Regions from separate parts of the Lactobacillus iners genome, predicted to be linked through region 1. Evidence: predicted binding sites of a transcription regulator. Region 1 holds the regulator's gene; the other holds the start of a gene.
The links. The regulator HrcA, encoded in region 1, represses chaperone genes, less so after heat shock. The targets are predictions, from matches to a motif close to TTAGCACTCNNNNNNNNNGAGTGCTAA.
Positions count from the first base shown of each region.

Region 2: the regulator HrcA is predicted to act here: its motif matches at 5,902-5,928, upstream of clpP (ATP-dependent Clp endopeptidase proteolytic subunit ClpP).

Region 1 is NZ_CP049230.1:542,522-558,808, forward strand. It holds gene G6Z82_RS02800 (hypothetical protein) at 72-815, shown strand; gene hrcA (heat-inducible transcriptional repressor HrcA) at 1,074-2,132, shown strand; gene grpE (nucleotide exchange factor GrpE) at 2,144-2,692, shown strand; gene dnaK (molecular chaperone DnaK) at 2,709-4,556, shown strand; gene dnaJ (molecular chaperone DnaJ) at 4,625-5,758, shown strand; gene lepA (translation elongation factor 4) at 5,948-7,786, shown strand; gene G6Z82_RS02830 (class A sortase) at 7,788-8,474, shown strand; gene recJ (single-stranded-DNA-specific exonuclease RecJ) at 8,471-10,756, shown strand; gene G6Z82_RS02840 (adenine phosphoribosyltransferase) at 10,852-11,379, shown strand; gene G6Z82_RS02845 (thymidylate synthase) at 11,443-12,399, shown strand; gene G6Z82_RS02850 (dihydrofolate reductase) at 12,421-12,921, shown strand; gene G6Z82_RS02855 (hypothetical protein) at 12,952-13,287, shown strand; gene mnmA (tRNA 2-thiouridine(34) synthase MnmA) at 13,298-14,425, shown strand; gene G6Z82_RS02865 (histidine phosphatase family protein) at 14,454-15,110, shown strand; gene G6Z82_RS02870 (tetratricopeptide repeat protein) at 15,110-15,742, shown strand; gene recD2 (SF1B family DNA helicase RecD2) at 15,770-16,287, shown strand, end outside.
Region 2 is NZ_CP049230.1:1,024,698-1,040,984, forward strand. It holds gene eno (phosphopyruvate hydratase) at 1-1,184, opposite strand, end outside; gene tpiA (triose-phosphate isomerase) at 1,235-1,990, opposite strand; gene G6Z82_RS05025 (phosphoglycerate kinase) at 2,008-3,222, opposite strand; gene gap (type I glyceraldehyde-3-phosphate dehydrogenase) at 3,331-4,347, opposite strand; gene G6Z82_RS05035 (sugar-binding transcriptional regulator) at 4,404-5,435, opposite strand; tRNA gene G6Z82_RS05040 (tRNA-Arg) at 5,663-5,734, shown strand; gene clpP (ATP-dependent Clp endopeptidase proteolytic subunit ClpP) at 5,949-6,533, shown strand; gene G6Z82_RS05050 (AAA family ATPase) at 6,632-7,897, opposite strand; gene G6Z82_RS05055 (DUF2201 family putative metallopeptidase) at 7,913-9,409, opposite strand; gene whiA (DNA-binding protein WhiA) at 9,402-10,346, opposite strand; gene G6Z82_RS05065 (gluconeogenesis factor YvcK family protein) at 10,346-11,380, opposite strand; gene rapZ (RNase adapter RapZ) at 11,393-12,268, opposite strand; gene uvrA (excinuclease ABC subunit UvrA) at 12,320-15,136, opposite strand; gene uvrB (excinuclease ABC subunit UvrB) at 15,164-16,287, opposite strand, start outside.

The DNA of each region.
Region 1 (16,287 bases):
TTTTTATATTTTTCTTTTAAAGAATATGTCGTATAATATTAATTAATTATAATAATATGAGGGGTTAAATTATGATTAAAGCAATAAAAGTAACGGAGAAGAGCGTGATTTTAGGATTTCCTGACGGAACAGCCAAAGAAGTTCCTATTTCGGATTTTGATTGCTCTGTTCATGTTGGTGATGAATTTGAAATGTATGAAATGGGCGATAAGAAGATATTTTCTAAAAAAACACCTAAAACTTCTAATTTATCAGATAAAGTTAGTGACTTTACTAACAAAATTTCAAATGATGAAGGGGTGCAAGGATTTATAGATAATATAGTTAAATACGATGTCAATAATTTATTTGACAAGATATTGCTCGCTATATTTTCAGTGTTGGGCTTAAATATTATTTATATTTTATATATGAGTTCACAATACAAAGCAAGTATATATTCTATGTTAAGTTATTTATCAAATCTTAGTAGTGCATTTGCATTTCAAAATTTTGTAGTATTTTGTGCTATTGCTGCACTTGTAATTAAATTTTCGGAGCTAAAAGATGGAAACAAGTGGAAAAAAGCAACATTTGTTTTTCCAGCAGTTACAGTTGTAGTTACAGTACTTATGCACGTAGTTTGTCATAAAATATTCAGCATATTAGGTGGAAAGTATTCTTTTAGTAGTTTAATATCTACTTTTACTAATTATGCAGATGTTGAAAATAGTGGAAAAATGTTGGCAGTATTTTTATTTATTGTTTTGATATTGACCATTGTTTCCATTGTTACTTTGTTTATGAATTTAAGTAAAACTAAAAATAATAAATAATAATAATTTATGTATTAGTTATATATGTAATAAAACTGACCTTCAGCCATTCTTGAGCGGTCAGTTTTTTATATTGTAAAATTTTTGATATTTATGACACACTATTTGGATGTTGACTTAGTTTAACAGCAATTAGTAATCCTTGTTAAATAATTTTTGAAAAAATTGAATACTTTACTTGAAAAAATGCTAAAATCTAGTATTATATTAATTGTTAGCACAATAACATCTTGAGTGCTAATTAAAAGGGGGGATCAGATGTTAACCGAACGCCAAGAATTGATTTTAGAGACTATCATTAATGATTTTACGCAGACGCATGAACCGGTAGGATCAAAAACGGTGATGTTACAATTACCTATCAAGGTTTCTAGTGCAACAATTAGAAATGAAATGGTTGTATTAGAAGATTTTGGATTTTTGGAAAAAACACATTCTTCTAGCGGTAGGGTACCGTCTGCTTCCGGATATAGATATTATTTAGATTATTTGGTAGATCCTATAGAAATTTCAGATTCTGTATATCACCAAATTATTAAGCAATTGGATCAACCTTTTCATCAAGTAAATGAAATTATTGAAGAGGCGACAAAAATTTTATCTGATTTGACTAATTATACAGCATTTGCTGCAGGTCCTGAAAATATTGATATTTATATTACTGGGTTTAGGATTGTTCCATTGTCTGCCAACAGGGTGATGGCCATTTTAGTTACTGATGATGGAAATGTTCAAAATCAGATATATACTTTGCCCCATCATACTTCGGGTGACGAAGTTGAAAAAGCCGTTGCTTTAATTAATAAGCAGTTAATTGGTAAATCTTTAACTGATGTGAATAGTGGCTGTTTAAATCAAATTGCTAAAGAGTTAGTTTCTCGTGGCTCTGCTACAATATTTTTAGATCTTCTTCAAGACGTTATAAAAGATGCAGCTAGTGAGCAAATGTATGTAAATGGTCAAATAAATTTGTTAAATAATTCTGGGATTAATGATCTTAATAAATTACGATCGCTTTATCAGTTGATAGATCAAAAACAATTAATGTCAGATTTTATTGGATTTGATACTAATCAGATTATAAATCATAATTCACATACTAATGTTAGAGTCCATTTAGGTTCTGAGATGCCATCAAAGTTATTAGAAGATTGCAGTTTATTGACTGTCGATTATAGTGTTGGCAAACATGGTACAGGGACGATAGCATTGTTAGGTCCAAGTAATATGCCATATTCGCAGATGATAGGCTTACTTGAATATTTTAGAAACGAGTTAGCTAATAAGTTATTGGAGTATTATGGTGATTTTAAGTGAGGAGGTAAGTTGTGAAAGAACATAAAGATAATTCAGCGGATAGTAAAAAAGAAAAAAATAATACCAAACCAAAAACGTCTTCTAATAAAGAAGATGTAAGCAAATACACTAAAAAGATCCAAGAGCTGGAGTTAAAAAATCAGGAATTGGAAGATAAATATCTACGTAGTGAAGCAGAAATTCAAAATGCACAAAATCGCTATTCCAAGGAGCGTGCACAGTTGATAAAGTATGAGTCACAAAGTATAGCTAAAGATATTCTTCCTGCATTGGATAATCTTGAGCGTGCATTAATGGTCGAAAGTGATAGCGATGTGACTGTTCAGTTAAAAAAGGGAGTTCAAATGACATTAGATGCGTTGATTAAAGCGTTAAGTGATCATGGAATATCAGAAATTAAAGCTGATGGTGAAAAATTTGATCCAAAATTACATCAAGCTGTTCAAACTGTTGATGCAGTGAAAGATCAGGAACCTGATCATGTTGTACAAGTATTGCAAAAAGGATACTTGTACAAAGATAGAACTTTAAGACCTGCTATGGTAGTTGTAACAAAATAAGAGAGGAAGTTAATTTATGTCAAAAGTTATCGGAATAGATTTAGGAACTACTAATTCAGCTGTAGCTGTGTTGGAAGGAAAAGAACCTAAGATTATTACTAATCCTGAAGGTAATCGTACTACACCATCAGTTGTTGCTTTTAAGAATGGTGAAATTCAAGTTGGTGAAGTAGCTAAAAGACAAGCAATAACTAATCCAAATACTATTTCTTCAATTAAACGTCATATGGGTGAAGAAGGATATAAAGTTAAGGTAGATGGTAAGGAATATACTCCACAAGAAATATCAGCAATGATTTTGCAATATATCAAAAAGTTTGCTGAAGATTATCTAGGTGAACCAGTAAAGGATGCTGTAATTACTGTTCCTGCTTACTTTAACGATGCTCAAAGACAAGCTACTAAAGATGCTGGAAAAATTGCTGGATTAAATGTTCAAAGAATTATTAATGAACCAACTGCAAGTTCATTAGCATATGGATTAGATAAAGATGAAAAAGATGAAAAGATCTTAGTATATGATCTTGGTGGTGGTACGTTTGACGTCTCTGTGTTAGAGTTAGGCGACGGCGTTTTCCAAGTTTTGTCTACAAATGGTGATACTAACCTTGGTGGTGATGACTTTGATAATGCCATTATCGATTGGTTAATTGAAAACTTTAAGAAGGAAAATGGTGTTGATTTATCATCCGATAAGATGGCTTTACAACGTTTGAAAGATGCTGCAGAAAAGGCTAAAAAAGATTTATCAGGTATTTCATCTACACATATTTCATTGCCATTTATTTCAGCTGGAGAATCAGGTCCATTGCATTTAGAAGCTGATTTAAGTAGAGCTAAGTTTGACGAATTGACACATGATTTAGTTGCTAGAACTAAGATACCATTTGACAATGCATTGAAGGATGCAGGCTTATCAGTTTCGGATATCGATAAAGTAATTTTAAATGGTGGTTCAACTCGTATTCCAGCAGTTCAAGAAGCTGTTAAGCAATGGGCTGGGAAGGATCCTGATCATTCTATTAATCCTGATGAAGCTGTTGCTTTGGGTGCTGCCGTTCAGGGTGGTGTAATAACTGGTGATGTTAAAGATATTGTGTTGCTTGATGTTACGCCTTTGTCTCTTGGTATAGAAACTATGGGTGGTGTATTTACTAAGTTAATTGATAAAAACACTACTATTCCAACTTCAAAGAGTCAAATCTTCTCCACAGCTGCAGATAATCAACCTGCCGTTGATGTTCATGTTCTACAAGGTGAACGTCCTATGGCAGCAGATAATAAGACTTTAGGAAGATTCCAATTAACTGATATTCCTGCTGCACCACGTGGTGTTCCACAAATTCAAGTAACGTTTGATATTGATAAGAATGGTATCGTTAATGTGTCTGCTAAAGATATGGGTACTGGTAAAGAGCAAAAGATAACTATTAAGAGTTCTACTGGATTATCTGATGAAGAAATTAAACGCATGCAAAAAGAAGCAGAAGAACATGCAGAAGAAGATAAAAAGAAAAAGGAAGAAGCAGATTTACGTAATGAAGTAGATCAAGTTATCTTTAGTACTAATAAGACATTGGAAGAAGTAAAAGGTAAACTTAGTGACAATGATATTAAACCGGTTGAAGATGCATTAGAAGCTTTGAAGAAAGCTCAAAAAGATAATGACCTTGTAGCAATGAAGGAAAAGAAAGATGCTTTGTCAAAGGTTGCACAAGATTTAGCAGTTAAGTTGTATCAAAAACAAAATACCCAAGGTCAATCTGGTACTAAAGAAAATGGTAATGGTAATGATAAAGGTACGGATGGTAATGGTAATTCAACGGTAGATGGTGACTTCCACAAGGTTGATCCTGATAAATAGTTGTCGATTATAAAGAAAAGAACTGCCATGTTGTAGTTCTTTTCTTTTGATAGTTAAGGAGTAATTAAATGTCACAACGTGATTATTATGATATTTTAGGGGTTGATAAAACTGCTAGTGATGCTGAAATTAATAAAGCGTATCGAAAATTAGCTAAAAAATATCATCCTGATATAAACCATGAACAGGGTGCGGAAGAAAAATATAAAGAAGTTAACGAAGCATATGAAGTTTTGCATGATAAGCAAAAAAGAGCTCAATATGATCAATTTGGACATGCTGGTGTTAATGGACAAAGTGGTTTCGGCGGTGGCACTCAGTATAGTGATTTTAGTGGCTTTGATGGTTTTGGCGATATCTTTGGTGATCTCTTTGGTGGTGGTACAGGTAGACGACATGTAGATCCTACTGCACCGCAACGTGGTCAAGATTTGGATTATACGCTTACAATTGACTTTATGGATGCTATTAGAGGCAAGAAAACAAATATTACATATACTAGAAGTGAAATATGTTCATCTTGTCATGGTAATGGAGCAGAAAAAGGTACACATCCAATTACTTGTTCAAAATGTAAAGGAATGGGTGTTATAAATATTACTCGTCAAACTCCATTTGGCATTATTAGACAGCAAGCTAGTTGTGATCAATGTGGAGGAAAAGGATTAATTATTAAACATCCATGTAATACTTGCCATGGCAAGGGATGCATAGATAAAGAACAAACTTTGCAGGTTGATATTCCAGCTGGTATTGATAATGGGCAACAAATTAGGCTAAGTGAACAAGGTGAAGCTGGTAAAAATGGTGGCACGTATGGTGATTTATATATTGTGTTTAAAGTAAAACCAAGTGCTGAATTTACACGTAGAGGCACAACAATTTATTCTGAAGCCAAGATTTCCTTTGCACAAGCTACTTTGGGTGATTATATTCAAGTTGATACCGTTCATGGTAAGGTTTCATTAAAAATACCTGCAGGTACACAACCAAATACAAGATTTAAATTGCGTGGTGAAGGTGTTCCTCGCTTGAATGGTAAGGGTAATGGTGATCAGGAAGTTCTGATTAATATTGTGATACCAAAAGAAATTAATGATAAGCAAAAAGAAGCCCTTGTTGATTTTGTTAAAGCTGGTGGTGGAAGTATTACACCTCAGGAAAAAAATTTCTTTGAAAGATTGAAAGATAAGTTATCATAAAGTTTTTTAAGATAGTAACTGAGATACAGTATTAAATTTTAAGGTTTGATTTTGATATTAAATAATCAGAATCAGACCTTTTGTAGTTAAAGGTGAAGTTTGTTATCTAAGACTATTATTTATTTTAATTAATGTTTTTATTTGTTATAATAATTTCCTAGTGATAGAAAGAATTAAACGGGTGAATACATGGATCTTGATAAATTGAAAGAATATCAAAAGCATATTAGAAATTTTTCCATTGTGGCACATATTGATCATGGAAAATCGACCATTGCTGATAGAATTTTAGAACTAACAGATACTGTTAGTGAACGCCAAATGAAAAATCAATTGTTAGATGATATGCCATTAGAGCGACAACGTGGTATTACCATTAAGCTAAATTCTGTTGAAGTTAAATATTGTGCTAAGGATGGAGAAACTTATTTTTTTCATTTAATTGATACGCCAGGACATGTAGATTTTTCATATGAAGTTTCGCGATCACTTGTAGCATGTGAAGGTGCATTATTAATTGTTGATGCATCCCAAGGTGTACAGGCTCAAACTTTAGCTAATACATATTTAGCAATGGATAGTGATTTGGAAATCTTGCCAGTTATAAATAAAATCGATTTGCCTTCAGCTGATCCAGATATGTGTAAGGATGAAATAGAAGAAATGTTGGGATTGGATGCCACTGAAGCTGTTGAAGTTTCAGGCAAAACTGGTATAGGAATCCCTGATTTGTTGGAAAGAATTGTTCAAGATATACCAGCTCCTTCAGGTGATTTAAAGGCACCGTTAAAAGCACTTATCTTTGATTCAAAATATGATGATTATCGTGGAGTTGTATTATCTGTAAGAATAGAAGATGGAATTGTAAAGCCAGGTGATAAGATTAGGATTATGAATACTGGCAAGGATTTTGAAGTTACTGAAGTCGGTGTTTCTAGTCCATATCCTGTAAAAAAGGAAATGTTGGTTGCTGGTGATGTAGGCTATATTACTGCCAATATTAAGTCAGTACGTGAAACGCGAGTAGGTGATACTATTACTAGTAGTTGCAATCCTACGGCTACACCATTACCAGGTTATAGACAAATTCCACCTATGGTATATTCAGGTATGTATCCAGTTGATAATCAAAAATATGATGATTTAAAGGAAGCATTGCAAAAATTGCAATTGAATGATGCTGCATTAGAATTTGAGCCTGAAACTTCACAAGCACTAGGATTTGGTTTTAGATGTGGTTTTTTGGGATTATTGCATATGGATGTTGTTCAAGAGAGATTAGAGCAGGAATTCGGGATGCAATTGATTATGACGGCACCTAGTGTAGATTATCATGCGATTATGAATGATGGATCTGTAAAGTTGATAGATAATCCTTCAGATTTACCTGATGCGGGTGAATATCAAGATGTTCAAGAACCATTTGTGAAGGCGGAAATTATGGTTCCAAATGATTTTGTGGGTGCGGTTATGGAATTATGTCAAAAAAAACATGGCGAGTTTCAGACTATGGATTATCTAGATAAGTTTAGGGTTAATGTTATTTATAAAATGCCATTAGCTGATATAATTTATGATTTCTTTGATGATTTGAAATCTTTCACAAAAGGTTATGCGTCCTTAGATTATGAAATTATAGGCTATCGATCGACAAATTTAGTAAAAATAGATATGTTATTAAATCATGAACCAGTAGATGCATTGAGTTTTATTGCACATAATGATGAAGCACAAACCAGAGCACGACAAATGACGAGTATGTTAAAGAAACTTATTCCTCGTCAAAATTTTGAAGTTGATGTTCAAGGTGCTATTGGTGCTAAGATTATTTCTAGAGCAACTATTAAACCTTATCGTAAAGATGTTACATGGAAGATTCATACTGGAGATCCAGATCGAAGAGCCAAGTTGTTAGAAAAACAACGCAAGGGTAAAAAAAGAATGAAAGCTATTGGACGAGTAGAAGTTCCCCAAGATGCATTTATGGCTGTATTGAAAATGGATGATGACGATATAAAAGGAAAATAAGATGGCAGATAAAAAAACACGTAGAAATATAAATTTACGTTATATTTTAGCATTTATTTGTTTTATTGTAGGTCTAGCTTTAATTTTTAGTCCACAAATAACATCATTTATTGCCAAACAGTCCCAAAATGAAGTATTGCATAATCTTAATAAGGATAAGATTAGAGAGAATGAGAAATCTAAAGGTCAATTTGATTTTTCCAAGGTTAAAAGTATTGATTTTGCCCAGGTTACTAAATCTCGGATCAAAAATAATGCTAAAGCAGTGGGTGCTATTGCAATTCCAAGTGTCCATATGTATTTACCAATTCTAAAAGGATTAAGTAATGATTCATTATCTACAGGTGGTGGCACTATGCGTCCAGATCAAAAAATGGGTCATGGTAATTATCCATTAGCTGGTCATTACATGACTGCTAATGGTAGCCTCTTTTCACCATTAGAATCAGTAAAAAAGGGCAAATTAATATATTTAACAGATTTAAAAAAAGTTTATATTTATAAAATATATATGAAGAAAAAAGTTCCACCTACTGCTGTATGGTTAGTGGATGATACTAGAAAAAATATAGTTACATTAATAACGTGTGCTGATTGGGGAGCTAATCGATGGGCTATCAGAGGGTCTTTAATAAAAACAGTTAAAGCTACTGATGAAAAATTGAGGATATTTAAGTTACGACAATGATATGGAAGAAAAAACAAGCAGAATCTTTAGATAAAGATTTAATTGCAAAGTATAAATTAAGTCCTATACAAGCTAAATTATTTGCGATTAGAGGCATCAATACTGATCAACAATTAGATTTTTGGTTAAATGCCGATGAAAGTAAATTAGCTGATCCATTTTTAATGCATGATATGGAAAAGACAGTCGATAGAATTAATCAGGCTATCGATAAGGGTGAAAAAATTACAGTATATGGCGATTATGATGCTGATGGTATTACTGCGACAAGTATTATGGTCGAAACTTTGAGTATCTTAGGAGCTGATGTTGATTTTTTTATTCCAAATAGGTTTGATGATGGATATGGACCTAGTTTGGAACGTTATCAGGAATTGGTAAGTAATGGTACTAAGTTGATAATTACAGTAGATAATGGCGTAACAGGAATTGAAGAAGTGAATTATGCCAAAAAATGTGGGGTAGATACTATTGTGACTGATCACCATATTTTTCAAGATGAAATTCCTGATGCATATGCAATAGTTCATTGTAATTATCCTAATCAAGATTACCCATTTGATGATTATTGTGGTGCTGGTGTAGCATATACTATTTGTCGTGCACTAATGACTGATAATATGTCTGAGTTATTGGATTTAGCTATGATAGGTACCATAGGTGATATGGTTAAAGTATCTGGTGAAGGTCATATAATAGTTAAGCAAGGGCTTGAAATTTTAAATAATACTCAAAGGCCAGGATTACGTGCATTGATCAAAAATGCAGGATTAGAGTTGGGATCTATTGATGCTAGTGATGTTGGATTTGCTATTTGTCCTAGAATTAATGCTGTAGGTAGGTTAGCAGATGCAAATTTAGCGGTAAATCTTTTGCTGTGTGATGACGAAGAAGAAGCTGAAAAATTGGCATCAATAGTTGAAAAATTGAATGATAAACGTAAACAATTAACTCAGGAAATATTTGAGATATGTGAAAAGCAAATTCAGCAATATGGATGGCAATCTAAAAAGACATTAGTTTTATACGATCATAATTTTCACGAAGGAGTATTGGGCTTAGTAACTAATAAAATAGCGGAAAAATATCATAAACCGACTATTATTCTAACTGAAGCCGATAATGGTGAATTAAAAGGATCAGGTCGGTCTGTTGTAGGATTCAATCTATTCAATGCACTTATAAAACTTAAAGGTACAGTTTTAACAAAATTTGGTGGTCATGAGTTTGCATGTGGTCTTTCATTAAAAAAAGATTCTTTAGTAAAATTGCGTGATTGTTTTGAGAGTTCTTTTCAGCCTGTTGCTACTAGTGAACTCGTAAAAATGTATGATGATGAGTTAAATCTTAACGATTTGACATTGGATACTTACCGTCAAATGGTTAAAGTAGGTCCTTTTGGAACGGATAATCCAGAACCTGTTTTTTCTATAACTAATCCACATATATCTAAGTTAATTAAAATAGGCCAGAATAAAAATCATATTAAAATGTGTGTGAGCAACTTTTCCAATGAGCTTGATTTAATAGGATTTGATAGGAGCTACTTAGATACAAATATATTGCCATATGTTCATATGATTATGGTAACTTTAGGCATAAATAAGTGGAATAATAAAGCTAAATTACAGGGAATTATCAGCGATTTTATTTTTGCTGCTCCGCCATCGTTGACGAGTGTTAGAATTGTCGATTTACGTAATGAAAATTATATTATGGGCTTTGCAGATAGATATCTGCTTTTTGACAAAAATAGTATAGAAATAGCTAATAATATTGATAATATATCATCTGATAAAATTATTTTGGCAACTGATTATATGCAAAATAATGAGAGTGTTGTTTTTTTAGATACTCCTACAAGTAAAGAACAATTCGATAGGGTGCTTAACAATGATTTTAACAAAATATATTTACGTTTTTTGATTGATCCATATCCAATATCAAAATTACCAGATAGAGAATTATTTGAAAGTATATTCAACTATATTGTTAATCATCCAAATTTATCATTGTCTGATTATAAGCTAGTTGCTACATACTTAGGTATAAATTATGATTGTATCAAATTTGTTTTGCGTGTATTTTGGGAATTGAATTGGATTGATTATGATGTTAAAAATGAGCTAATTAAGGCTATAACTAGTCCTAAAGTTACTAAAATTACTGATTCTAAGTATTTCCAGGCGATTAGTCAACGATTGACATTTACAGATATGTTAAAAAACATGTCTTCAGATAGTTTGTTAAAATATATTAAGGATCATAATAGTAATTTATAATATGAATTTGTTAAAACAAAAAGTAGAATGTTATAATACTTTTACATATAGTGTGAGTAAATGTTATTGCATATAGGAAGTTGGTTTGTGATTTTATGGCAATTGATTTTAAAAAATATATAGCTAGTATTAAGGATTTTCCCAATGAAGGAATAATTTTTAGAGATATAACACCTATTTTACAAAATGGTACGGCTTATCGAGCTGCAACACATGAATTGGCAGAATTTGCTAAGAGCAAGGGTGCAGAAGTTATTGTAGGTCCTGAAGCTAGAGGTTTTATTGTAGGATGTCCTGTAGCAAATGAATTAGGTATTGGCTTTGTTCCAGCACGTAAACCACATAAATTACCTCGTGCAGTTAAAAAAGCTTCATATGACTTAGAGTATGGTTCTAATTCTTTGGAAATGCATATAGATGCAATTAAACCGGGTCAAAAAGTTGTGATTTGTGATGATTTGATGGCAACTGCGGGAACATTGCATGCAACTGTCAAATTAGTAAAAGAACTTGGTGGTGAAGTAGTAGGTGCAGCATTTTATGTTGAACTTGTTGATTTAAAAGGCGTAGAAAAATTTAGTGATATTGATATATATTCTTTAGTTAAATATCACGGCGAATAAATATTATTTCTAAGAATCTAAGTTTAATAAATGCTTAGATTTTTTTTTAGGAGGATTATTGAATTGACTAAGCTTGAACAGCCATATTTAGATTTATTACAAAAAATAATGTTGGAAGGGCATGATAAGTCTGATCGCACAGGTGTTGGCACACGCAGCATCTTTGGTGCACAAATGCATTTTGATCTGTCCGAGGGATTTCCTATAATTACCACAAAACATGTTCCTTTTGGTTTAATAAAAAGTGAATTGTTATGGTTTTTAAGGGGCGATACTAATATAAAATTTTTGTTGGAACACAAAAATCATATTTGGGATGAGTGGGCTTTTAAGAATTGGGTAAGTTCTACTGAATATAATGGCCCCGACATGACAAATTTTGGCTTGCGACAACAAACCGATGAATTGTTTAATATAAAATATCAAGAACAAATGAATATATTTACCGAGAAAATATTAAGTGATGCAACATTTTCCAAAAAATATGGTGATTTGGGTAATGTTTATGGTGCTCAATGGAGGCGTTGGCAAACTAGTAGGGGTGATACTATTGATCAGTTAGGTAATGTTATTGAACAAATTAAGACTAATCCAGATTCACGTCGCTTAATAGTTAGTGCATGGAATCCTGAAGATATTCCTAATGTTGCATTGCCACCATGCCATGTTTTATTTCAATTTTATGTTAATGATAATAAATTGAGTTTGCAGTTGTATCAGAGATCTGGTGACATGTTTTTAGGTGTTCCATTTAATATTGCAAGTTATTCTTTATTATTGAATTTGGTTGCTAGAGAAACTGGACTGGAATTAGGTGAATTTGTGCATACTTTGGGTGATGCACATATTTATAAGAATCATTTTGATCAGGTTAACAAGCAATTATCACGGAATGCATATGATTCTCCTACATTATGGCTTAATCCATTGAAACACAGAGTTTTAGATTTTGAAATGAAAGATATAAAGTTAATAGATTATAATCATCATGGGACTATTAAAGCACCAGTTGCAGTTTAATTGTGAGAGGTAAGTATATTAGTGATTGTTTTTATTTGGGCAGAGGATTTAGCTGGCAATATTGGTAATAAGGGAAAATTACCATGGCATTTGCCAGCTGATCTAAAACATTTTAAAAGATTGACGGAAAATCATACTATAGTGATGGGTCGAAAAACTTTTGATAGTTTTCCGGGCTTACTTAAGAATCGACACCATGTGATTTTAACAACAGACGCAGAATTTACTAATTATTATAAAGATAATGATCAAATAACTATTTTTAATAGTTTAACTGATTTGCGTAAATGGCTTTTAAATGAGCAAAAAACTATATATATAATTGGTGGCTTTTCTTTATTTGATGCTTTAAAAGACATACCAGATCGATTAGAACAAACGATTATTCAAAATAGGTTTAAAGCTGATACTAAAATGGCAATTATTGATTATAATAGGTATAAGTTAATAAATAGAGAAGATTTTTGTAAAGATACTAAAAATAAATATAACTATAGTTTTTTAACATATGTTAGGTTGTAAGTTAGTATTTTTGATAAGTAAGGAGATACTATGTCTAATACAGTGAAAATTAATGGTAGCAATAAAGAATATACATTAAGTTCAAATATCAAGATATATGCATTAATTGATGCAGGATTTAAAAAAACAGTGAATGGTAATTATACCTATGAGCACCCTTTATATAAAGATTCTCCATATAATGCTACTGCTAAATTGAAAATGACTATTAATAAAGAGTTAAATCATTTAACTATGGTAGTAACAGATATAAATGGGTTAACTAAAGTAAATATTTTTAAAAACAAGCAGTTGGTATCTATGGTCGAATTACTACAATTTGTTTTGAAAGATTTGGAAGAAAAAGAAATTATAGTAGAAAATTAAGGGGAACATAATGACAGATAACAGTCATATTAGAGTCGTTGTTGGTATGAGTGGTGGAGTTGATTCATCAGTATCTGCACTTTTATTAAAAGAACAAGGGTATGATGTAGTAGGTGTCTTCATGAAAAATTGGGACGATACTGATGATTCTGGTGTTTGTACTGCTACAGAGGATTTTGAAGATGTTAAACGAGTTGCGGATAAGATAGGGATACCATATTATTCTATTAATTTTGAAAAGGAATATTGGAATAAGGTATTTGAATATTTTTTAAGTGAATATAAAAGAGGACGTACCCCTAATCCAGATATTATGTGCAATAAGGAGATAAAATTTAAATCTTTTTTAGATTTTGCAATGAAATTAGATGCCGATTATATTGCCATGGGTCACTATGCGAAAACTGTTACTGATAAAAATGGTGTAGTCCATATGATGAGACCAAAAGATGGTAATAAAGATCAAACATATTTTTTAAGTCAGGTAACTCAGGAGCAATTGAAAAAGGCAATTTTCCCTTTAGCTGATTTAAGTAAACCGCAAGTTAGAATGATAGCAGAACAAGCTGGCTTAGCTACAGCCAAAAAGAAAGATTCTACAGGTATTTGTTTTATTGGCGAAAGAAATTTCAAAAACTTCCTCAGTGAATTTTTACCAGCTATGGGCGGTAATATTGTAACTTCAGACGGTCGTATTGTTGGTAAACATAGTGGTCTTATGTATTATACTATTGGGCAACGTTCTGGCTTAGGATTAGGCGGGAATCAAAGTTCATGTGCACCATGGTTTGTTGTGGGCAAGAATTTACAAAAAAACGAATTGATTGTAGAACAAGGATATGATAGTGACTTATTATATGCATCTAGTTTAGATGCCAGTGAAGTCTCATTTTTTACTGGTTTGCCTTCTAATGATACTACGATTCATTGCACTGCAAAATTCAGATATAGACAACCAGATGTTGCAGTTACAATGAATTATAATAAGGCTAATAATACTGTTCATGTTGAATTTGATGAATTGGCAAGAGCAGTGACTCCTGGTCAAGCAATAGTCTTTTATGATGGCGAAGAATGTTTAGGTGGTGCTATCATTGATAAGGCATATAGAGGTAATCATCAATTGCAATTAATATAAGGTTATTTTTAGTTATCGAGGAATAGGTATGCAATTATATTTTGTCAGACATGGTAAAACAGAATGGAATTTAGAGGGTAGGTATCAGGGATGCCATGGTAATTCTCCTTTGTTACCCGAAAGTTATGAAGATATTAAACGGTTATCTCTTTTTTTAAAGGATACGAAATTTGTAGCTTTTTATGCTAGTCCTTTGGAGCGTGCATTGCAAACCGCATTAAAGATTAAAGAAAATATGAATATAGATGTTCCTGTGATTGCAGATAATCGATTGCGTGAATTTGATTTGGGAGAATTGGAGGGAATGAAATTTTCCGAAGCTGAGAGATTATATCCTGATCAAATTAAGGCATTTAGATATGAACCTGACTTGTATGATCCTCGTAAATTTCATGGTGAGAGTTTTAGTCATATGATTAAGCGAGGAAAACTGTTGATTGACGAAATAACTTCTAAGTATAGTGGCAATAATGATAAGGTTCTTTTAGTAAGTCATGGTGCTGCTTTATGTGCATTGATTAGAAGTTTGGAAGGTTATCGATTAGCTGATTTGCGTAAGCGTGGAGGTTTAATTAATACTAGTTTAACTATTTTAGAAACTAAAGATAGTATTAATTTTAATGAATTAAGATGGAATGAGACATCTTATTTAGGAAGAAAAATTACTAGTAGAGATTCAATATAATGAATAAGAAAATAAGAAAAGTATTACCATCAAATAAGCAAGAAGCGTACATTCATTCGTTGATTTGTAAAATAGATGCAGCTCCGAGTGATGTAAATAATTATTTAGAATTATCTACATATTTGATAGAAAATAATTCTCCAGAACAGGCTTTGGAATTGTTGCAAAAGGCTAAAGCATGTACTAATGATGATACCTCGTCGCTGGACTACAATATTGCCATTTGCTTTTATATGCTAGGGGATTATCAAGCTGCTGGTAAAATTTTAGATAGCATGCCTAATAATGATGCGACTCTTTATCAAAAAGCCCTAGTTGCAATAAAAAGTGGTCAGTATGCTAAAGCTTTGGCGTATGCTATTACTATTAAAAAACCTAGTATGCGTACATATGAATTAATAGGAGATTGCTGGTTAAGTCAGGGTAAGTTAGTCGAAGCAAGATTAGAGTATAAAAAGATAGAGGCCTCGATACGATCGGCTAAGATTAATTTTTTATTGGGTGTTACCTACTTTCCTGAAGATAGAGCTGAAGCAGAAAAATATTTTGAACGTTCGAAAAAGCAGGATGAAAAATATTTTTATTCAGCTAAGAAACAATATAATTCGATTGTTAATATGATTAAAAAATAAGATTTAATATATTTCTTAGGAGTTAATATGGCAGAATTACAGTTAATAGGAATGGTAGAGGGAATTATTTATGAAAACAATGAAGAATTGTTTAAAATATTGGATGTTCATATAATTCGAAAAATAGCTGGATATGATCATGATTCTATTAGAGTTATGGGTAATTTCGGAGAGATGGATCTGTCAATTCGATATAAGTTTGTAGGTGAAATAATTGAGCATTCAAAATTTGGTATGCAATTTAAGGCTAAAAGTTATCAAGCCATAATGCCTGCGGAATATAATGCGATTGTAGATTATTTAGCTTCAGATAAATTTGCAGGAATAGGAAAAAAAACAGCTGAAAAAATAGTTTCACAATTGGGGGAAGATCTTTTTACCAAAATTAAAGATAATAACAAGGTTGTAGAAGATCTAAAATTAACAGATAAGCAACGTCAAAGCTTGTTAAATGGAATTTTGCATATGGATCAATTGGGTGAGATATTAACTCAAGCGGTGCAATATGGGATTAATAAAAGTATTATTACTGATTTGTATAATAA
Region 2 (16,287 bases), 480 kb from region 1:
GACATAGAACCTGTCTTAATTTGACCTGCATTAGTTGCTACAACCAAGTCTGCAATTGTAGTATCTTCGGTTTCACCTGAACGGTGGGAAACGATAGCAGTATATCCAGCTTCTTTAGCCATTTCGATAGCTTCAAAAGTTTCAGTTAAAGTACCAATTTGGTTAACTTTAATTAAAATAGAATTAGCTACTCCCTTTTGAATACCCTTCTTCAAGTAGTTAGTATTAGTTACGAATAAATCATCACCAACGATTTGAACTTTACCACTCAAACGATCAGTAAATGTCTTCCAACCTTCCCAATCATTTTCATCTAGTGGGTCTTCAAGGGAAATAACAGGATATTTGTCAACTAAATCTTCAATTAATGAAGTCCATTCTTCAGCTGTGTATTCACGACCATCTGCTACAGTAACATATTTCTTAGTTTCTTTATTATAAAATTCAGAAGCTGCTGCATCAAATGCGATAGCAATATCTTCGCCTGGCTTATAGCCTGCACGTTGAATAGCTTCAACTAAAATTTCAAATGGTTCCTCATTATTCTTAAGGTTTGGTGCAAAACCACCTTCATCACCAACACCTGTAAACTCACCACGCTCTTTTAAGATTTTCTTCAAAGTATGGAAAGTTTCTGCACCCATACGTACAGCTTCATGCAATGATTTTGCACCAACTGGCATAATCATAAATTCTTGAATATCAACATTATTATCAGCATGCTTACCACCATTAATAACATTCATCATTGGTGTTGGTAAAACATGTGCATTAGGACCACCTAAGTATTCATATAATGGCAAGCCTAATTCATCAGCTGCAGCACGTGCACTTGCTAATGATACGGCCAAGATTGCATTAGCACCTAAGCGTCCTTTGTTAGGAGTACCATCTAAATCAATCATAGTTTGATCAATTAAACGTTGATCAGTTACATCTAAGCCAATAATTGCCTTTGCAATTTCACCATTTACATTTTCAACAGCAGTTAAAACACCAGTACCATTAAAACGTGATTTATCACCATCACGTAATTCAACAGCCTCATGTTCACCAGTTGATGCACCTGATGGAACAATTGCACGACCGAAGCCACCGACTTCAGTATAAACTTCAGCTTCAATAGTTGGGTTACCACGGGAATCTAAAACTTCGCGTGCGTGAATATCAGTAATTACAGACATGGAATTTCTCCTTTATATATATGTTTTTAAAATAAATTGTTATCTTGAAATTAATCTTGGTAATTTACCAAAGCTAAAAATGATTCAGGATCTAATGAGGCACCACCTACTAAACCACCATCAATATTAGGTTTAGCCATTAATTCTTTAACATTAGCAGGCTTTACAGATCCACCATATTGAATACGGATGTTGTCACTAGTTGCTTCATCATACAAATCTTTAACAGTTTCGCGAATTGTCTTACACATTTCTTCTGCTTGATCGGATGAAGCTGTCTTACCAGTACCAATTGCCCAAATAGGCTCATATGCAATAACTAATGAACTTACTTGTTCAGCAGTTAAGCCTTCCAAGGCAGCTTTAATTTGGGAAACAACCCATTCTTCTTGCTTGTTAGCTTCACGAGTCTCTAATGATTCACCACAACAAATAATTGGTGTAACACCGTGCTCTAATAAAGCCTTAGCTTTTTTATTGATATCTTCATCAGTTTCGTGGAAATAGCCTCTTCTTTCAGAGTGACCAATAATACAATAATTGATACCCATTTCCTTTAATACTAATGGAGAATTCTCACCAGTAAAAGCACCTTCTGCTTCAAAGTAACAATTTTCTGCACTAGTATGTAAATTGCTACCTGCAGCTGCTTTTCTTAAAGCATCAACATCCAATGCTGGTGCTGCAATAACTGCTTCTACTTTTGATGATTCAGGTAAATGATTCTTTACAGCATTAACAAATTCAGTTGTTTGTTCTGGATTCATATGTAATTTCCAGTTACCCGCAATAATTGGTGTACGCATAAAAATTAGATCCTTTCTTACTTATCTGAAATACATGCAATACCAGGTAATTCTTTACCTTCTAAGTAATTAAGTGATGCACCACCACCAGTAGAAATGTGGGTAATCTTAGGTGCAATGCCTAATTGCTTAGCAGCAGCAGTAGAGTCACCACCACCGATAATAGTAATAGCGTCAGTTAAGTTTGCTAAAGCACGACCAACTTCTAAAGTACCTTCTGCGTAGTTTGGCATTTCAAAACAGCCCATAGGTCCGTTCCAAACTACAGTCTTAGCATCTTTTAAGATTTCTTTGAATTTTTCAACAGTCTTAGGACCGATATCAAGACCCATTTCATTATCAGGAATATCAATATCAACAACTTCATGAGTTGCATCATTTGAAAATTCAGTTGCAGCAACATGGTCTACAGGCAATACAATCTTGTCACCTGCTTTAGCCAAAAGCTCTTTTGCTAATTCAACTTTATCTTCTTCAAACAATGATTTACCAATCTTGTGTCCTTGTGCTGCTAAGAAGGTGTAAGCCATACCACCACCAATTAAGATGTGATCAGACTTAGGAATTAAGTTAGTAATAACACCAATCTTATCAGAAACTTTTGCACCACCTAAGATAGTTACAAATGGATGTACAGGGTTAGAAACTGCGTTACCTAAGAATTTAATTTCTTTTTCCATCAAGTAACCAGCTGCTGCTAATTTACCAGCAGCTTTCATTGCAGTAGCAATACCAGTATTAGATGCATGGCTTCTATGTGCTGTACCAAATGCATCATTAACATAAACATCACCTAAGCTTGCCCAGTACTCACCAAGAGTTGGATCATTTTTAGATTCACGTTTACCAAAATCATTATCAATATCTTGGAATCTTGTGTTTTCAAGAACTATAACTTCGCCATTCTTCATAGCTGCTACAGCATCTTCAACTTCTTTACCCTCATTTTCAGGTACAAAAGTTACAGGCTTTTCTAATAATTCACTCAAACGCTCTGCAACAGGTTTTAAAGTTAATTCTTTTTTATCAGCATCACTCTTTACACGACCCAAGTGACTTAATAAGATAGCTTTTCCACCGTGTTCGATAATGTACTTGATAGTTGGTAATGCAGCAACAATACGATTATCATCGCTAATAACACCATTTTTAATTGGTACGTTGAAGTCAACACGAACTAAAACTTTTTTACCTTCAAGATCTTTAAGATCTGAAACAATTAATTTAGCCATTTAATATTAAACCTCCATAACAAAGTAAGATACTTACTTCCCTGAAAAAAGGCGGAAGGAGAATCTCCCTCCGCCTTCTTCACTACAAAAATCAGTATTAACTATTGATTAAAGAGTAGCAAATTTCAACAAAGTACGAACCATTTGGCAAGTGAAACTGTATTCATTGTCGTACCAAGCAACAGTCTTAACTAATTGCTTGTCACCTGCAGTGGTTACCATAGTTTGAGTTGGGTCAAAAATTGAACCAGCAGTCATACCTAAAACATCGCTTGAAACGATTTCGTCATCGTTGTAAGCAAATGAAGGAGTTTCATATTTCTTCATAGCTTCGTTAATTTCATCTGCAGTAACTTCTTTGCTCAAGATTGAAACTAATTCAGTTACGGAACCATCTACAACTGGTACACGTTGTGCATGACCATTCAACTTACCGTTCAAGTCAGGAATTACAAGACCAATAGCCTTTGCAGCACCTGTTGAATGTGGAATGATGTTAGCGGAAGCAGTACGTGCAGCACGGAAGTTACCGCCACGAACTGGTCCGTCTAAGATCATTTGAGTTGAAGTAAATGCGTGGATAGTAGTCATAGTACCAACTTCAATGCCGAATTCTTTGTTCAAAGCATTAACCATTGGTGCTAATGAGTTAGTAGTACATGAACCTGCTGAAACAATCTTGTCATCAGCAGTTAAAGTACCTTCGTTTACACCGTAAACAACAGTCTTAAGATCGCTACCTGCAGGTGCAGAAATTAAAACTCTCTTTGCACCAGCCTTAAGGTGAGCTTCTGATTTAGCCTTGCTTGTGTAGAAACCAGTACATTCAAGAACAAAGTCAACACCATCGTTTTTAACCCATGGAATGTTTTGTGCTTGTGGTTCTGCATAAACACGGTATTTCTTACCATCAACAACAATGCTGTCTTCAGTTGCTGAAACTTCGTGGTTAAAAGTACCATGAGTTGAGTCATACTTAAGTAAGTGAGCTAAAAGTGCTGGAGTAGTTAAGTCGTTGATTGCAACAACTTCAATATCCTTTGACTTTTCGCCTAATTCCATAATACGACGAAATGCTAAACGACCAATACGGCCGAAACCGTTAATACCAATTTTAACTGTCATAATTGGTTATTCCTCCTTAGGAAACTATGTAGTAACAATTTATTTTAAACGAGAACTCAATTCTCCCTTAAAACCTTATTTGAGGCTCCCTCATCGGTTATTAACCACGTTTGCTTGGGAGCATGATGCATGTATGCAATAATTGCTGGAGCTTTCAATTCACCAGCTGCTAAAGCAAAAACATGGGGTATTTTATCTAAAACTTCAAGTTGAAAACCAACTCGTGGCACACGATCAACTAAATGACCATTATGGTCGAAGAAATACCCGAAACATTCGGCCACGGCACCTTTATCCATTAATTTGGAACGGGTAAACGCATCAAAACCACGCTTACGTGCCATATTATCCGCTAATCCTATACCATGAATCACCGCATCACTATTGTAAATACTAGTGAAAGTATTAGAAATCATGGGGTCTTGCATCAAAGCATTGATAGCTTCACTAGGAAGATTTTCTGGTAAATACAAACCTGAAAATCGACCACCAACTTTTGAAGCTACAGCCTGAGCAATTGTGTTACTTTGTAGTTCCACATCATCGCCCAAAGCTCCCCTTCCTGGTACAAATAAAATATCACGATATCTACTTAACCGCTTGCTTAGATGTTTAGTAACATTAGCAACTGTTTTACCACCAGACACTGTTATAATATCCTTACCTAAAGGTAAAAGCAAGTCTAAAGCTGCACTAAGTTGTTCACCCATCAAAGCCCAAACGCGATCTTGCAAATCTGCATTACCAGGAACAATAATCACCCGATCAATTCCCAGCTTGCTAGCAAGCTGTAATTCAGTCTTACTAGCATTAAATATCCTATCAATCAGCGGTGCCAACTCTTTTAAAGTTATCTCGCCTTTTTCTGTCAGAACCATACCAGAACTGTTAATCTCAATTAAGTGTAGTTGTTTCAAATAATCAGTTTCTGTTCGAATATTTCTCTCACTCAATCCCAATTTTTTTGCAACAACTCTTCGTCCCACTGGGGCTAACAACGATATCTGTTCTAAGACAAGAAAACGCTGTCGAATTATTTTAAAAACATCAGGAACTAAGCTTTGTAACAAGGTTAAATCCGAGTCCATGCTTGCTCCCTTTGTGTGGGTCACAGTTTGTCCCATTCAGTGACGTTTAGCGACCCAATAACATTAAAAATATTAGAGAAACATCAATTATTCACAATAATACCCCGACATTTCTCTTTTCGACACCTATAGTATACCAATTAGTATTTTTTTATTCAAGTAAACTACATATTTTTTATTTTTTTATTTATACTTTAAAAATTGTTTGTTAGAATAGGTTTGTTGAGGCACTCTTAGTGTAATGGATATCACTTAAGATTCCGGTTCTTAAAATCCGGGTTCGACTCCCGGGGAGTGCATATTAATTGCATTAGTGACGAAGCTAGTGCTTTTTTTATCTTAAAATTAATTAACTCTCTTAATCTATTAGTTTGTAAGTAAAAAAATATTGTATGACTTATTTTATCTGATAATTTAAGGTAAAATAGAGACAAAAATTTGACCTACAGGCATAATTGTGTTTTAATTAGCAGCGTATATATATGACTGCTAATTTTATAAAGGAGGTAGATTATGCTCGTACCTACAGTTATTGAACAAACCGCACGTGGCGAACGTGCTTACGATATTTATTCAAGACTATTAAAAGACAGAGTTATTATGTTGAGTGGTGAAATAAATGACACGATGGCCAATTCAATCATTGCCCAATTGCTATTTTTGGACGCTCAAGACAATACTAAAGATATTTCATTATATATAAATTCACCTGGTGGCGTAATTACATCAGGTCTAGCTATTATGGATACAATGAATTTCATTAAATCAGATGTATCAACTATTGCTATTGGTATGGCTGCATCCATGGCTTCAATCTTATTGACAGCAGGCACTAAAGGTAAACGTTTTGCTTTACCAAACTCTACTGTTTTGATTCACCAGCCTTTAGGTGGTGCCCAAGGTCAACAAACCGATATTCAAATTGCCGCTAATGAAATTCTTAAGAGTCGTGAAAAGATCAATAGTATTTTGCACGAAACTACTGGTCAACCACTTGAAAAGATTCAAGCTGATACTGAACGTGATAAGTACTTAACAGCTCAAGAAGCCAAAGACTATGGCTTGATTGACGAAATTTTAGTTAATAAGAATAATTAAAAGCAAGATAAAAAGCATATTTCGCATTAAACGAAATATGCTTTTTTCGATATAAATATCTGACACATCTAAATGAAATGTCAATCATGAAGATTTTGCTAGTTACCGCTATTATTATTAGCAATTTTAGTTAAAAAATCACCAAAATATTCAAGATATCGCTGCTTGACTTTTTTTCTAGTAGCTAGTGGTAATTTATTCAAATATTCAGCCTTATAAATATCTTGCAGACGATTACCAGATAATAAATTCTCAGCTCCAACAATTTTAATACTAATGAATACTTCTAATACCTGATCTAACCTACCATTAGCTGCCTCTTCTATCAATGCCCGAAAAATACCAGCCGATTCATCAATACTAATATGTTTCCAATCAACACTTTCTGGATCCTTTAAAATCGCATCAATATTTAATCTCTTCAAATTATCAACATAATATTTATAAAAAGCTATACCTTGATTAGAACCTATTGTTCCATTAATCACTACTTGAATGGTTCCAAAATCTTTTTCATCAATATAAGTCATAATCTCAGCTAAATTATCCCACGAACGTGCTGACGGAAAGGCTAAGCGAAAAACTTCCATTTCAGCTGGATCATCTCTTCTAACGACACTGCTTATGGGATTTTCCATACCGGACGGTACAATCGTTACCTGGTGTGCACCTTTTTCAGAATCTAAATAGTCGATAATCGTAGAACGAATTTTTTTATTGCGTGCCATTAAGATTTTTTCATCAGTGCAAAAACTTGGAACTGACATTAACTCTTCAGACTGCCATCTTTGTTTAAATCCAGTAGCCCAATCATTAAAATCTGGATTAAAAGTAAACCACGCAAAACGATTAGCAATTGGCAGATCTAACGATGAGCCCCCTGCTTGGTCTGCTGGATTCATTGCAATAATAATCGCTACATTTTTAGAAAATGGTAAATCTGATCCTGGAAGTCGTCTATTTTGAACTAATTGCAAAAAAGCATGTTGAGTAGTCGGAATAGCTGTAGAAAACTCATCTAAAAATAAAATAGCATTCGAATTATGCAATAATCTCTGCTGCCACACTGGCATTGCATAACAAGCAGCATCTACCATCTGTTCATTTTTATCACTTCCAATATTGATTTTGGTAGGAAATGGTAATCCTGCGATGTCTTCAGGTAGCATCGTAGACAAAGACAAGTTTATTAAGTCACGACCTAACGTTTTGGCCATTGCCTCTATGGTAGCAGTTTTACCTACACCTGGATTTCCAACAAGACCAAAAGGTACACCAGCTCTGATACAAGCTTGCATAATATTAAACATTTGCTTAGCATTAGCACCTTGGGCAATATAAGGATAAAATTTCTTGTTAAGCATCTCATATTCCTCCGATTAATATATTGATATAATAGTAGTATTTTTAACAGGCGTATTACAACCATATAAGTTGATAAATGAATCATAACCTTGCCTATCAGTAATCAAAATTATATTAATAATATTTTTGTCAATACTATTTAACAATAATGTCCATTCTTTAACGCCACCAAGGTATCCATCTGTACATAAAATTGATAAATCTGGTTTTTCACTGGCTTTTAGCTGATGAATATACTCATAAAATTTTTCCATACATGTACCTCCGCCAGCTCCTAATACTATATCTTGTACTTTATGGACAACTTGTTTAGTCGTTATTTTAGTATCAATAGTAACAAAACTAATTTTTTCATGTTGAACAGTCTTACATATTTCTTTGATTTCCGACATCAATCGACGATAATCAACCTCATCCATTGATCCTGAAGAATCACAACCAATTAAAATCTTCGGTAAATAAGATATAGTGCCGGGTCTAATAAAAATATTACTAAAATTTCTTCTAGATGGACGGCGATATGAATAATCCATATTACCTTCGATCACAGTATTGCAATGTTTAGCTATAATATTCTTTAAACATTTTTGCCAAGAAATTTTGGCTGGTCGCAAAGCTTTTAAAATAAATGAATTAAAAGCAGAACCATTACGACCAACCGTTTTATTTTCCTGATCAAGTGCCTTATGCAATGCTTCGTTTCGTGCTAATTCTTTTTCTATCTCGCCAGCTTTTTCAACATTTTGTTTATCAAATTCAGATTCTTCTTGACTAGACATAGAATTACAAATATCACTACTTTGATCTGGAACTGGCGTTTTTTTTCTTTCTTCTTCTAATGCATGATAATAAGTTTCAAAAGATTGGTTATTTGGCATACCTTTGGGATACTTTTGAGTAATAATTGTTCGAGGAAAAACTATAAAATCAGATTTATCTTCATTTTGCGGTAAGTGCATAACTTCATGATCACCAAATTCAATTTCCTGATTAATAATTGCATCCCCAGCTGTATTAACTAGTTGCATATCTAAATTTTTCAACTCATAATGACCTAAAACCGTATGCATAACCTCATGTAATAATAAGGTCCCACGCTCAACATTGTCTAAGATCGGATCAAAAAACCACCAACCGATTCCTAGTCGTAAATTAGCATCGGTAGCTAGAGTTGCATAATTAACGGAAACCATCGGATGCAATAGTGAAATATATCCGGTTAAAGCACTAGCAGCAGTGACAGCTTTATAAGTAGCCATTTGAAAAACGCTCATTTCTTCTGCCGACAATTTTCTAATAGAATACGACGTAATTCCCAATTTTGCTAGAACACAATAGGCTAAAATTAGATTCTGTTGCATCTTCTGATTATTTTTTGAAATACCGCCAGATTTTAAAATATCACGAACAGCTAATGCCCGATCGTTGATTTTTTCCAAATCATATTTTAAATAGTCCTCTTTATTCAGTTGTATGTCGGCAGATAATACGTTATGAAATTCATCATTCATGTTTTTCCCCTAAATTTTGTGCTATTTTTTTGATTTTTTGAAATCGATGATTAATACCTGATTTGGATATCGGACCATCAGGAACTTTATCTGCTACCTCTTTTAAGGTTAGTTCTGGATTTTGCAATCTAAACTTCGCTAAAATAGCCAATTTCTCTGGTAGTTTATCTAAGCCAATCTTCTTATCAATCAATTTAATTTCTTCAACCTGCTTAGCTGCAGCAGAAGCTGTTTTTTTCATATTAGCAGTATCACAATTAACCAAACGATTAACAGAATTTCGCATATCACGCATAATACGTAAATCTTCAAAAGCTAACATTGCATTAACTGCACCTATAATATGCAAAAAATCTCCTATCTTTTCAGCTTCTTTTAAATATACAATATAACCACTGCGGCGTTTAGTTTGCTTGGCATTAAGGTAAAAATATTTATTCATCAAATTCATTAAATCATCATTATGAAGTTGATATAGTGAATAAATTTCCAGATGATAGCGACTTGTTTCCGGATTATTAATGCTACCAGCTGCTAAAAATGCACCACGCAAATATGACATAGCTAGTTGTTCAGATTTTTGAATTTTGGAAGGAATACCTGTTAAAACACCAAATGATTCATCAATAATATCTAAATCGTGCAACACAAATTTAACATTATTTTGCAATCTTACTAAATATTGATAATTTTTCTTCAATTTCATTTTTTTAGAAACTATCAATGCTGGTTCAATCCCATAAGCTATTTTAATTAATGAGAAAATTCTTCTAGCAATAGCCGGGTTTTCAGTTACAATATTTAAACTTAAATGATGTTGATTTAAATTTAAGACACCATTCATTCGCAAAAAAGCAGACAATTCTGCCTTTGCATGCTCTGGATGCACAGACAACCCCGTTAATTCTTTCTTTACTTCACTAGCATAAGATCCCATCATTTCTCCTGTTTTCTTCTTGCATAAGCTTCTAGGGCTAAATTTAATATTTCCGTGGCAATTTTTTTACCATCATGAAAAACTAATCCACTATGTTGATTAATAAAATCAGCTGTAATTACTCGACAATTCTGCTTTCTTAAGCCTTTGAAGTCATTTTCAACTGGTCGTAAATATTCATCATAATCTGCGGGATTGAACTTTGTCATATCAATTGCAGCACTATTAACTAAAGCAGTATCTATATAATTACCACCTAAGTGACGATTAATAATAGCTACATGCTCAGCCGAGGTCATATTATCAGTTTCGCCTCGTTGCGTCATAATGTTGCAGATATAAATTACCTCAGCCTTGGTTTGTCTAATAGCCTCACCTAAATCATCAATCATCAAATTTGGCAAAATTGATGTAAACAAACTTCCCGGCCCTAAAACAACCGCATCAGCTTGCATAATGGCTGCTAACACTGGTAAAACTGCCTCAGGTCGAGCATTATTTTTAGCTCCCGTAACCCAGACACGTTTAATCTTTTTGTGCTGTGAAGTGATTTCAGTTTCACCCTTTTCAGTCGTTCCGTCCATAAATTCAGCATTTAAAGTTAAGGGTTCGTTGGAAGCAGGAAAAATTCTACCGTCAACATGCATCATTCTAGATAGTGATTGCACTGCATCAAATATATTTCCTTGCATCTCACTTAATGCTGCAATAATCAAATTACCAATTGCATGACCAGCAAAAAAAGAATCATCACTACTGAAACGATATTGAAAAATTTCCTTTTCTTCCTGAGATATATCAGATAAAGCAACTAAAACATTTCTAATATCACCTGGTGGAACAACATTGATATAATCTCTAATTACGCCAGAAGAGCCACCATCATCCGCTACAGTAACAATAGCGGTGATTTCAGCATTTTGTTGCTTTAACGCACTTAAAATTACAGGTAATCCCGTTCCGCCACCAATCACAACAATTTTAGGACGTCGAGCTTTAATAACCTTAACTATTTTATTTTCGCCAAAAGACATTTTTATACCTAACTATTTTCTAATATAACGACTAATTTCACGATGTGATATATCAACTGGATACTTTTTGGATAAATCCTTAGCTAGTTGAATAGCGATTGAAACGCTACGGTGTTGACCACCTGTACAGCCTACAGCAATCGTTAATTTTTCCTTTCCCTCTTCAATATATCCTGGAATAGCAGTAAATAACATATCTAAGAATTTATGATAAAAAATCTGTGTTTGTTCTTTCTCCATTACATAATCAAAAACCTTCCGATCAAGACCAGTAAAAGGTTTTAATTGCGGGATATAGAATGGATTAGGAAGAAATCTTACATCAATAACAATATCAGCATCGATGGGAATACCATATTTAAAGCCAAAGCTCATCACTTCAATCGAAAAAACGTGTGTTTGATCATCACTAAATTTTTTGACTAATTGTTCTTTCAAGTCCTTAGCTGTTAATTTAGAGGTATCAATAATATAATTAGACAGATTTTTGATACTCTCTAAAGCCTCACGTTCTTTTTTTATGCCATCTAATAAGCGACCAGATTGAGCTAAAGGTGGCAATCTACGAGTTTCCTTATATCTAGAAACTAAAACATCATCAGATGCATCCAAAAATAGAATGGTTGCATGTGCTTTACTATTATCTTCTAACGAATTAATTTCAACCACTAAATCTTTGTAAAAACTCTTAACACGCAAATCGATTACTACCGCTACTTTATCAAAATCATTTGAAGAATTAATTAACTCCCAAAAGCTACTCAATAATTCTGGCGGTAAGTTATCTACTACGAAATAGCCCAAATCTTCTAAAGATTTAACAGTGACAGTTTTACCTGCACCGCTCATTCCTGTAACAATTAATAATTGTTTCTTTCGCACATTCATACCCTAACATTCCTTCCTCCTGATGATATAAATTATATCATAGAACATTTATCATAAATTTTGATTCAATATTGGTTTAAGATATTGTCCCGTATAACTTTTTTCAACCTTTGCAACATCTTCAGGTGTTCCTTGAGCAACAATTTCACCACCAGCTGCTCCGCCTTCAGGTCCTAGATCAATAATCCAATCTGCACATTTAATCACATCTAAATTATGTTCAATGATTAATACGCTATTGCCTTCATCAACTAATCTTTGTAATACAAGAACTAAATGCTTAATATCATCTACATGTAATCCGGTCGTTGGCTCATCTAATATATAAAGATTTTTACCAGTAGAGGTCTTTTGTAATTCTGAAGCTAACTTCATTCTTTGAGCTTCCCCTCCTGAAAGCGTAGTCGCAGGTTGACCTAATTGAATATAGCCTAAACCTACATCCATAATAGTTTGTAACTTTCTTTGGATTTTAGGAATATTCGCAAAAAATTCATTAGCTTCAGATATGGTCATCTTTAACACATCGGCTATATTTTTTTCATGATATTTAACTTCCAAAGTTTCAGAATTGTAACGGGTTCCATGGCAAATTTCACATGGGACATACACATCAGGCAAAAAGTTCATTTCTATCTTAATAATTCCGTCACCATGACAAGCCTCACAACGACCGCCTTTGATATTGAATGAAAAACGTGCTTTCGTGTATCCACGCATTTTAGCTGCATTTGTTTGGGCAAATAAAGCTCTAATATCATCAAAAACACCAGTATAAGTAGCTGGGTTACTACGAGGTGTACGACCGATGGGACTTTGATCAACATCAATTACTTTTTCAATTTGATCCCAACCCAACATTTTTTTATACTTACCTGGTTTTTTAGTCATCAACCCTAATTTTTGTAAGATAGCCCGCTTTAATACCAAATTAACTAGCGTCGATTTACCAGAACCTGATACACCAGTAACCAAAACTAAGCCACCTAAAGGAATTTGCACATCAATATGTTTTAAGTTATTTTCACTCACATCAATTAATTTAATAACACCATGATTTAGGATTCTCCTATGATCAGGTATAGCGATTTTTTTCTTGCCAGATAAATATTGACCAGTTAATGAATCAGGATTAGCCATGACTTCTTGAGGTGTACCTGCTGCAACTACTTTTCCACCATATATACCTGCACCAGGTCCAATATCAATTAAATAATCAGCTTGTTGCATGGTTTCAGAATCATGTTCAACCACGATTAAAGAATTACCTAAATCACGCATTTTTTTCATAGTCTTAATCAAACGGGCATTATCACGTTGATGTAAACCAATTGAAGGTTCATCCAATATATACATAACTCCAGATAAGTTAGAACCTATTTGTGTAGCTAATCTTATTCGCTGTGATTCACCACCTGATAAAGTGCCAGCAGAACGAGAAAGAGTTAAATATCCTAAACCAACATCAATTAAAAATGTAAGTCGAGCTTTTACTTCTTTAAGAATCGGCTTAGCAATCATCATATCATGCTCAGATAACGCTATACTTTCAAAAAAAGCTAATTCATCCGTAATTGCCAAATCAGAAACTGTAGCCAAATCATAGCCATTAATTTTAACTGATAAAGCAATCTCATTCAGACGTCGTCCTTGACATTTAGTACATTTTAATTCAGTCATATATTTAGACATTACATCCTGCATAAATTTAGAAATAGGATGATGATAACGTCTATCAACATTATTCAATACACCTTCAAAGGCTTGTTCAACATCATTAACGCCAAAATCTCCCGCCAAATGAAATTTAATTACTTTATCATCACCATATAAAATAATTCTTTTTTGTCGCTCAGTTAATTTTTTAAATGGTCGATCCATAGGAATTTTAAAAGTCGCCGCTACCTGTAATAACATATCTGTATAATATTTAGAATTACACCAAGGAACAATTGCTCCCTGATTTAAGGACTTTTCTGGATCAGGTATTACCAAATCTGGATCGACAGCTAGTTTCATCCCTAATCCGTCACATTCACTGCAAGCACCAAATGGTGCATTAAATGAAAATAATCTAGGTTCAAGCTCACCAACTGTAAATCCACAAGATGGGCAGGCATAATATTCTGAAAACTTCATCAACTTGTCGCCTACAATATCTACATTCAAATAGCCATCTGTAAGACGCAGAGCGGTTTCCACAGAATCTGTCAATCTGGACTTGATTTGTTCTTTAATTATTAAACGATCCACAACTACAGATATTGAATGCTGTTTGTTTTTATCCAAAAGTAGCTCATCATTAATGTCGTGTAAGACACCATCAACTATAATGCGAACATATCCCAATCTTTGAATCCGTTTGAAAACCTCTTTATGCTCACCTTTTTTCTGTCGAATAATTGGAGCTAAAATCTGAATCCTAGTTTTAGGAGCTAAAGCCACAATCTGTTTAATAATCTGATCAACGCTTTGACTCTCTATCAAGGTGCCATCATGTGGGCAAATTGGTTTACCAACACGAGCCCACAGCAAACGCAAATAATCATTGATCTCAGTAACTGTACCTACAGTAGAACGAGGATTATGAGACCTAGTCTTTTGATCAATCGAAATAGCTGGCGTTAATCCTTCTATACTATCAACGTCTGCTTTATCCATTTGACCTAAAAATTGACGTGCATAACTTGATAAAGATTCAACATAACGTCTACGTCCTTCTGTATATAGAGTATCAAATGCTAGAGAACTCTTACCAGAACCTGATAATCCTGTAACTACTACGAGTTTGTTTTTAGGGATAGTTAAATCAATATTCTTTAAATTATGCTCACGTACCCCATGCATAACAATTACATCATTTTTCATCAACTAGTCTTCTCTTTCTTAAATCGATCACTTTTTCAAATCAATAATCGCATCCCTTAATGTTGCCGCAGTCTCAAAATCCAACTTTTGAGCAGCTATTTTCATCTGTTCAGTCAAATTAATAATCATTTGTTCTTTTTGTTTTGCACTTAATTCATCAAAATTCAAATCAGAAAAATCATTTATATGCTTATCTTTTTGATTGACATCCTTTGTATATGAAATAATATCACGTATTGGCTTAACAATTGTTTTAGGAATAATATGGTGTTTCTGATTAAAGAGCATTTGAATATGACGACGACGCTCTGTTACATCAATAGCAGCTTGCATCGAATCTGTTATATGATCGGCATACATAATCACTTTACCATTTTCATTGCGAGCAGCTCTACCCATCATCTGAATAAGAGGTCTAGTAGAACGTAAAAAGCCTTCCTTATCAGCATCTAAAATCGCAACTAATGATACTTCCGGTACATCTATGCCTTCTCTTAGCAAATTAATGCCCACTAAAACATCAAACTTGCCTAAACGTAAGTCACGAATTATTTTCATCCGTTCCAAAGTTTTAATTTCTGAATGCAAATATTGGACTTTGATACCCAATTCTTTTAAATAATCAGTTAAATCTTCCGACATTTTTTTGGTCAATGTAGTCACAAAAACCCGTTCTTTTCGTCTGATCCGGATGTTGATTTCAGCAATCAAATCATCAATTTGACCATTAATAGGTCGAACTTCAACTATAGGATCTAATAATCCAGTTGGCCTAATGATTTGTTCTACTACTTTATCAGTACGGGATAATTCATAATCACCTGGAGTAGCAGAAACATAAACAATTTGATGCACATGTTTTTCAAACTCTAATAATTTTAATGGGCGATTATCCAAAGCGGAAGGCAAGCGAAAGCCATAATCAATTAAAGTCTGTTTTCGCCTACGATCACCATTATACATAGCTTGTAATTCAGGCATTGTAGCATGTGATTCATCAATTAAAATTAAAAAATCATCTGGAAAGAAATCTAATAAAGTATAAGGTGGTTCACCTGCTTTGCGATTATCCATATGGCGAGAATAATTTTCAATGCCATTGGTATAACCAACTTCTTGCATCATTTCAATATCATAATTAGTGCGTTGCT